2 linked regions of the Gimesia maris genome follow. Each later gene encodes a partner of the first gene's protein in a complex. Links are inferred from orthologs where the notes say so. Each region holds a gene or a part of one and is shown on either strand. Other genes may lie near its edges.

Region 1 (4,811 bases):
TGCCAGAATGCGAATTGTCGTTTCATCGGGAACTTCAAAATCCAGCTGGACACTGGTCAGGCTCAAAGGATGGCATAGAGGGATCAGGTCGGCTGTTTTTTTCGTCGCCATGATGCCTGCGATACGGGCGATTTCCAGAACGTCGCCTTTGGAAATCTGGCGATCCAGAATCAGTTTTTGTGTGTGAGGCAACATGGTCACCAGGGATTCGGCGACAGCGATGCGGGCGGTCACCGCTTTGTTCCCCACATCAACCATGCGGCTGGCGCCTTCTTCATCAAAATGGGTCAAGTCAGACATCGGAACCTCTCTGGAATCCTGGCAAACAGCGAATCAGTGCAGACACAGCCGCAACGATCAGGCAGCCTCGGAGGCATCTTCGGCAGTCGCCGACTGCTTGAAGTTCCCGTCTTCACTGATGTCGTCGAAGCGGACGGACATCCGTTTGGAGACCCCTGACTGTTCCATTGTAACGCCATATAAAACGTTTCCAACAGTCATGGATCGTTTATTATGTGTGATCATAATGAACTGCGTAGTTTCCTTGAAATCGTCGATCAGGCCGGCATAGCGTTCCACGTTGGCTTCATCCAGCGCCGCATCCACTTCGTCCAGAATACAAAACGGACTGGGACGGCTGCGGAAAATGGACATCAGCAGTGCCACAGCGGTCAGGGTTTTTTCACCACCACTTAATAAAGTCAGTCCGCGGAGTTCTTTTCCAGGGGGCCGGGCCACGATTTCAATACCACATTCCAGCACGTCATCCGGATCTTCCAGAATGATGTCCGCTTCACCGCCGCCGAACAGCTTACGGAAGATTTCCTGAAAGTGTCCACGAATAACTTCAAACGTATCATGAAACAGCCGCCGGCTCTCGGCATTAATACGACGAATGATTTCTTCCAGAGACGACTTGGCCTCGTTCAGGTCATCCAGCTGCGATTTCATATACTCGAAACGACATTCCAGCTCGTCCAGATCATTCAGGCTGTCTGAGTTGACGCTACCCATCATCTTGATTTTCCGCCTCAGGCGATTGACCTGTGCTTCAATTTCCGGGCGAATTTCCAGATACAGCTCTACATTAAAACCGGCTTCCGCAGTGGCAGCTTCTTCTTCCACCAGTTCGATTTCCACGCGTTCCGACTCGGCTACTTCTTCTGAAGGAACTTCATCCTGCTCAGCGGCGGAGTCTGACAGCTCTACATCTTGCGTTGTTTCTTCTGCAGAAGCGGACTCCTCTTCTGAAACGGATTCCGTATCGGTTTCTGATTCGTACTGCGCCTGTTCTTCCAGATGCTGCTTGAGAACAGATTCGCCCGAAGAAACAATTTCCTCCAGCGTGACCTGGTATTCCTCTTCGATCCGCTCCGCCAGAGTACTGATCTGATGATCGATATCACGGGTTTTGAATTCTTCTTCGTGCTTCTGTTCGCTCAATTCGCGACGCTCTTTACGCAGTGCCGCCTCTTCAGAGCTGAACTGCTTCTTGAGCTGCCGCTTCTCATCGCGGATTGCTGACACACTGGCAGCCGATGCGAGCAGGCCTTCCTGCATTAAATACTGTTCATCCAGCAAGGCACGCGTGTTAAGGATATGCAGCTTAATCTGGGAATTTTTTTCCAGCGACAGTTCATAACGACGATTGGATTCTTCCTGTTGCTGCTGACGCTGTTCAAATTCCAGCTTCAGCCGGTCGCAACGCTGATTCAGTCCCGCCAGTCGTTCTTCATGTGTTGCCAGTTCCAGTTTACGGGCATTCTGCTGCTCTTTGAGTTCCTGAACTTCACACTGTTTATTCAGCAGGGCGGACTCATCCTCCTGAATCAGCGCGTTCAACGACTGCAGACTGTCTTCTGTTTCCTGCTTTTCTGTTAATACGGTTTCAATTTCGGCCTGCAGTTTTTGCGCATGACGTTCCAGATCGACCAGATCACTTTTGACGGTCGACCATTCTTCATTCCACTGTTCCCGCTTCTGCTCGGCTGCAACCTTCGCCGCTTTTTCAATGGAAAGCGCCTCGGAAGCCTCCTGCATCTGTCTTTGACAGGCACTCCGTTCATCATCCACGGTGGCCAGCAGCGCATCCAGTTTTTCCAGAGCAGTTTCGTTGTCGTTCAATGTCCGATCAATGCGAATCAGATCGTTTTTGAGTTTTCGCAACTCGCTGCGGCGGGTGAAGATGGCAGATTCACCGCCGATGGCACCGACGAAGATCGACTGGTTTTCTTCAACCAGTTCTCCCTGCAGGGTGACAAAGCGACATTTTTTGCCGACTCCCTTAGACAGATTCACGGCTGTCTCCAGCGAATCCACAATCCAGGTATCCGCCAGCAGCATTTTTGCCAGCAACTGATTTTCCGGAGTCGGTTTCACCAGTTGATCGGCACGATAAATAACGCCGCGTTCCGCAGAGAGATCCAGAAGTTCCGCCTGCTGCTCCGTTGAAAATTCAGCCGGATCAGCGGCCTGACCTTCCAGTGTGAACCCCTGGATTGTCGCTGGCAGTTCTGTCTGTGAAGTCGGTCGAGTAATGAACCCCACCCGGCCAGAGATCGAATATTTCCCCTCTTTCAGAAATTCATAGAGTGGTTCAAATTCGCTGATCACCAGCAACTGAGAGCGAATACCTAACGCCACTTCCAGCAACGCCGCCTGTTCCAGATCCACGTCAAGCAGGTCTGCGACACTACCGATGATGGTATTCCAAGGCGAATATTGCGACGTCTGCGCGCGGTTCAGGATCTCCTTGACCCCGATACTGATTCCTTCCTGTCGCCGCTCCAGATCTTCCAGAACACTCTTGCGTGCCTGGTAGGCGCTACGTCTTTCCCGCAATTCGGACAGCTGTTGTGTTTTCTGATCCTGCTCACTGAGGAGTGTCTGTTGCTTTTCATCGACGTCAGACAGGTTTTGGGCAAATTCTGCGACCCGTTCGCCGGCGGAACGAAAACGTGCTTCACAGGCTTCGACGACCGCCTGCGCATCGTTGACTTTCGCCTCGAGCTGCAGTCGTTTTTCGGTTGCCTTCTCAATGGAACTGCTATAGGTTTCCAGCTGCGTCCGCATTGAGAACACGCGGTTATCCAGCGTCAGCGAAGTCTTGTTCAGCTCATGTACCTGCTGCTGCTTCCGTTGAATCTGCTCGCTGGCGGCATCAACTTCAGCAGTGACTGCAGTAATTCTGGCACGCGTCTCTTCCAGTTTCTGGCGCTGTTCCTGAAAACCGGATTCGGATTTGAGTTTTTCCTGAGTCACCGCTTCCAGGTCTTTTTGAATTTCTGACGTGCGTCTGGCCATCAGAATGCGCTGTTTTCGTAACCGGATAATTTCTGTTTCGAATTCCTGCTTCCGTTCCAGCTGATGTTCGATCGCGGTCTGATTTCCCGCAATCCCTTCGCGATGTGAAGAGAGTTTTTTCTCGACGGCTCGTAACTGGTCATCAAACTCAGAAACTTCCGCATCGATGGCAGCCAGCTTTTCTTCGTAAGTCTGGTAGTCGGCATTCAACTCTTCGATGCGCTGTTGATACTGGCCGATCCTGGCCTTCAAAGACGACTGCTGTGAAGTCAGATGCCGCCAGTCATCAGCGGCCATGCCCATCCACAGTTTACGCAACTCGGAAGAAACTTCACGGTACTTGGCCGCCTTGGAGGCCTGGCTGCGCGTGGAATTCAATTGCGCTTCGACTTCATCGACGATGTCGGTTAACCGCTGAATGTTCTGGCCGACCCGTTCGAGTTTGCGTTCCGCATCGACTTTCCGCGATTTATAGCGGCTGATTCCAGCGGCTTCTTCAAACACGACACGCCGGGTGGCGGCGTTAGCCTGCAGGATCTGATCGACGCGGCCCTGTTCGATAATGCTGTAAGCCGACGTCGCGGCTCCCGTGCCCATAAACAGGTCGCGAATATCTTTCAGACGGACCGGGTTGCGATTGAGCAGGTATTCCGAATCACCATTTTTCCAGAGTCGACGCCCGATTTGAACTTCGTCGGCATCAATATCCAGGAAGCCCTGCCGATTATTGAAGGTCAACGTCGCTTCGGCATACGCGTTGGCTTTGCGGCCCGCGGAACCGTTGAAGATCACGTCTGTCATGTCTTTGCCGCGAAGGCTCTTGGGGCTCTGGTCACCCAGAACCCACTTGATTCCATCCACGACGTTGCTCTTGCCACTTCCGTTGGGTCCGACCACGCAAGTGATGCCATCCGAAAATTCAAAGATGGTCCGGTCGGCAAAACTCTTAAAGCCGAACAGTTCCAATGATTTCAGCATCACAAAACCTTACACGGGAAAACTAACAACAGTTGCCTGACTTGCAGTGGCGATACACAATTCAGAATCAATCAAATTAACCGCTTGCTTTTATTTGTAAAAATATCGGAACCAGCTCTGGAAGGTATTCTGTTTCACGAACTTATCATCTTCATCCGTAGATTTGGGTTTTCGTGAATCAATCAGGGTCGCTTTACCTTTATCGCCTGACTCACTCGCTGATTCTATTTCAGGTTCTTCACTCTCTTCTTTCGATCTCCGGGATGCACTGGTACTGGGCGCACCTGTTGTGAAGATGTTGGGAACCATATTCTGATTACCGACCCGCGAACCCTTCTTCGGTTTCGGTTTGGACGATTTCAGATCACCCGACTTCAGAGCCAGTAGAGAATCGTCGTGAACCGGGCGGTAATACATGCGTCCGCCTTCAGGTAAGGCATCGATTTCGACCTGACCTTCGATATTGCCCTGCTGATGTGCCTGCAAAATCATTTGTGCAATATCGGGATAGCTGGCTCCCATATCCACCG
Region 2 (3,302 bases), 2.1 Mb from region 1 along the record:
TCAAGGGCCGATTATCCAGCGCCATCGGCAGACGAAATCCATGATCGACCAGGTTCGTTTTCCGGGAACGGTCGCCGGCATACATTGCCCGCACCTGAGAACAGGTCACGTGGGATTCATCCACAAATAACAGGTAGTCTTCCGGAAAGAAGTCCAGCAGTGTATCAGGAGGAGAGCCTGGCTTTCTGCCCGCCAGCGCTCGACTGTAATTCTCGATACCCGGACAAAAACCGACTTCTTCCAGCAACTCCATGTCATAGCGGGTTCGCGCACTCAATCGCTGCGACTCCAGCAGTTTCCCTTCGCTCTGCAGGACCTGGATGCGTTCATCCAACTCCGTCTGAATCTCCTGAATTGCTGACTCAATCCGTTCCTGGGGCAGAACAAAGTGCTTAGCCGGATAAATATAGGCTTCTTTGACAGTACGCAGCACTTCGCCGGTAAGCGGATCGATGATCGCCAGGTTCTCAATTTCATCCCCCCAGAACTCGATTCGGAAGGCAAACTCTTCATACGCGGGCCAGCATTCCACGACGTCCCCACGTACCCGGAATTTGGCCCGTGCTAATTCAACGTTATTTCGGTCATACTGAATATCAATCAACTTTCGCAGCATTTCATCGCGATCGATTTCTTCCCCTACCCGCAGAGGAATCATCATCTCCAGATAGTCTTTGGGAGACCCCAGACCGTAGATGCAGCTCACGCTCGCGACCACAATCACATCGCGACGGCTGACCAGGGCACTGGTCGCCAGTAACCGCAGACGATCAATCTCATCATTGATGGATGCATCCTTTTCAATGTAAATATCACGCTGCGGAATGTAGGCTTCCGGCTGGTAATAATCGTAATAGCTGACGAAATAGCTGACGGCATTTTCGGGAAAGAATTCCTTGAACTCGGAATAAAGCTGTGCAGCCAGCGTTTTATTATGCGAGAGGACCAGGGCAGGGCGGCCCAGTTCGGCAATGACATTCGCCATGGTAAAGGTTTTACCAGAGCCAGTCACCCCCAGCAGAACCTGATCCGATTTACCCGCCTTGATTCCATTAACCAGTCCTGCGATGGCTGCCGGTTGATCGCCCGAGGGTTGGAATTCACTCTTCAGTTGAAACACAGACATGCTCGCTCTCAGTCTCTAGGTTCAGCCCCTGCAGTAAAAAACGACAGGGCACTCAGACGAAAAATAGACTCTCAGTCTGTAGTATTGTAGAACGTCGGCGTACCATTAAGAAAGGGTCTGAGGGTACTCCAGTGAAAGAAGGGAGACTCTGACAAAAGGACACCTGGAAAACGGATTACACTTCCGGCTCCGATTCGTCTTCGACAGGTGATTCCGCCTGTATTTGAGCTTCAGGAACAGATTCAGTAACGTCTGCTTGTTCCTCAGTCGCCTGTTGATCCGGGGAAGATTCGATTGCTTCCGCTGTATCTTCCAGGGGAGGCATCACCCAGATTTCTCCATGCTCGACAGGCTGATCTGCCCGGAAGTGGTGATGGCGTAACAATTCCAGAATCGCCAGAAAGATACCAATAATCCGACTGCGAACTTTTTCACCTTCAAAGAAGCTACTGAAAGTAACGCGCTGCTCGACACGAACACGAGAACCAATTCGTTCCACATAGGTAGAAATGGGAGTATCGTCATACGTAATACTGGAATGCTCTTCCACTTCCTTACGTTTGACAACACGTGCCAGGGCACTGACCAGGTCCCATAATTCGACCTCTTTAATCAGGTCTTCTGAAGGATCTTTACCCGACTTGGGACGCTCATCAGAAAGTCGGGGATAGTGCTCCTGCCATTCCGCAGCATGTTCTTCAAGTGCATTGGCCGCGTCTTTGAATTTTTTATATTCCAGCAGCTGTTGAATCAGATCACTGCGCGGATCATCTATGACTTCCGCGATTTCTTCTTCTTCCGCACGCGGTAGAACCATTCGACTTTTAATTTCGGCCAATGTACTGGCCATCAGGATAAAATCACCCACCAGATCCAGATCAATCAGTTCCAGTACATCCAGAAAGTCATTGAAAGAAGCCGTAATGGAGGCGACAGGCAGGTCGAGAATGTCCAGTTCATTCCGCCGAATCAGGTATAACAGCAGATCCAATGGACCACTGTATAGATTGAGGTCGACCTTATATTGGGCAGTCGTCATAAGATTTTTTCGGGCTCAGTCGTGGAAAACGAACGCTAGAAGAGCATTAAATCGTTTTCTCATTGCGGGTTACAGAATATTCTCGAAACGGGATCGAATCAAATTCGTCGTCAGTTCCCGCTCTTTTGGAGGTTGATACTATCGTTATCGTCAGATTAACCGGTACAAGTTCAAATTTTCCGATTACCTGGCCGTTAAAGAAAAAAATCGGCAAGCCGTAATGACTTGCCGATTTCGAGTTCCTCGTATTACAAGGACACAAAGCAGAAGCGACTCCCGGTTACCCTCAAAAACCAGGAACACCGCCGGTGATCCAGCTGTGGGTTACGCAGCTTTGCGGACAGGCATTTGCAGAATTTGTGGTTCGGGTTCTTCACAGGCAGACAGAAAGTTTTCGAAGACCTGCATATCCAGAGCGGAAGCGGAATGATTCTGGGGATGCCATTGCACGCCGACGCAGAACCAGTCTTCATCGGGAACTTCGATGGCTTCAATCACACCATCCGGAGCAGTTGCCGAAACAACAAACATTTTTGAAACATATTTCACAGCCATATGATGCTGACTGTTCACACGAATTTCACCTGGACCGTACATTTTGTCAACGCGGGTACCGGGTCCGATATTGATAATATGACGCAGGTTGGCTTCCACACCATCACGATGATACATGGCACCAGGAACATCTTCGGTCACATGCTGATGCAGTGTGCCGCCACTGATGACATTCATCAGCTGCATTCCCGAACCAATCGCCAGCAGGGGCATTTTCATTTCCATTGCCATTGTACAGACACGACGATCAAAGTCTTCGCGGCGTAAAGGCATGGCGCGGGAAGCAGGGTGTTTTTCAAATCCCAGACGGATCGGATCCAGGTCTAACGCACAACCGGAAAGAATCAGGCCATCCAGTTGTTCCAGAAATTGTTTCAGGTCATCGTCATCAGCCAGGGGAGGCATCATCACGGGAATACCACCGGCGTCTGTTACAGAATCATAGTATCCGGTAAAGAACCAGCTTAAAGCCTGAGACTCTTTTTGCTCGGGGCGAAAGTCTCCAGTAATTCCAATCAAGGGTTTTTTAGACATCGAATCCATCCTTCACTTCAGTGCACTTCCTGTGCGGTCAAAAAACAA

What was found.
Region 2: the proteins of smc (region 1) and GmarT_RS11750 are in contact, whole or in part, in a crystal structure (PDB 3ZGX), measured with the Bacillus subtilis proteins. The link is inferred for Gimesia maris from one-to-one orthologs.

What each region holds. Positions count from the first base shown.
Region 1 is NZ_CP042910.1:1,003,891-1,008,701, reverse strand. The notes cover bases 158-4,653. They hold smc (chromosome segregation protein SMC), read right to left. Parts: upstream 4,282-4,653; coding sequence 358-4,281; downstream 158-357. Other genes in these bases: GmarT_RS03750 (flagellar basal body P-ring protein FlgI), read right to left, coding at 4,372-4,653; moaC (cyclic pyranopterin monophosphate synthase MoaC), read right to left, coding at 158-300. In the rest of the region: more of moaC, read right to left, coding at 1-157; more of GmarT_RS03750, read right to left, coding at 4,654-4,811. UniProt on the Bacillus subtilis protein: Required for chromosome condensation and partitioning.
Region 2 is NZ_CP042910.1:3,152,665-3,155,966, reverse strand. The notes cover bases 234-3,220. They hold GmarT_RS11750 (segregation and condensation protein A), read right to left. Parts: upstream 2,166-3,220; coding sequence 1,302-2,165; downstream 234-1,301. Other genes in these bases: GmarT_RS11745 (gamma-glutamyl-gamma-aminobutyrate hydrolase family protein), read right to left, coding at 2,490-3,220; uvrB (excinuclease ABC subunit UvrB), read right to left, coding at 234-1,126. Also shown: more of uvrB, read right to left, coding at 1-233; more of GmarT_RS11745, read right to left, coding at 3,221-3,254. UniProt on the Bacillus subtilis protein: Participates in chromosomal partition during cell division. May act via the formation of a condensin-like complex containing Smc and ScpB that pull DNA away from mid-cell into both cell halves.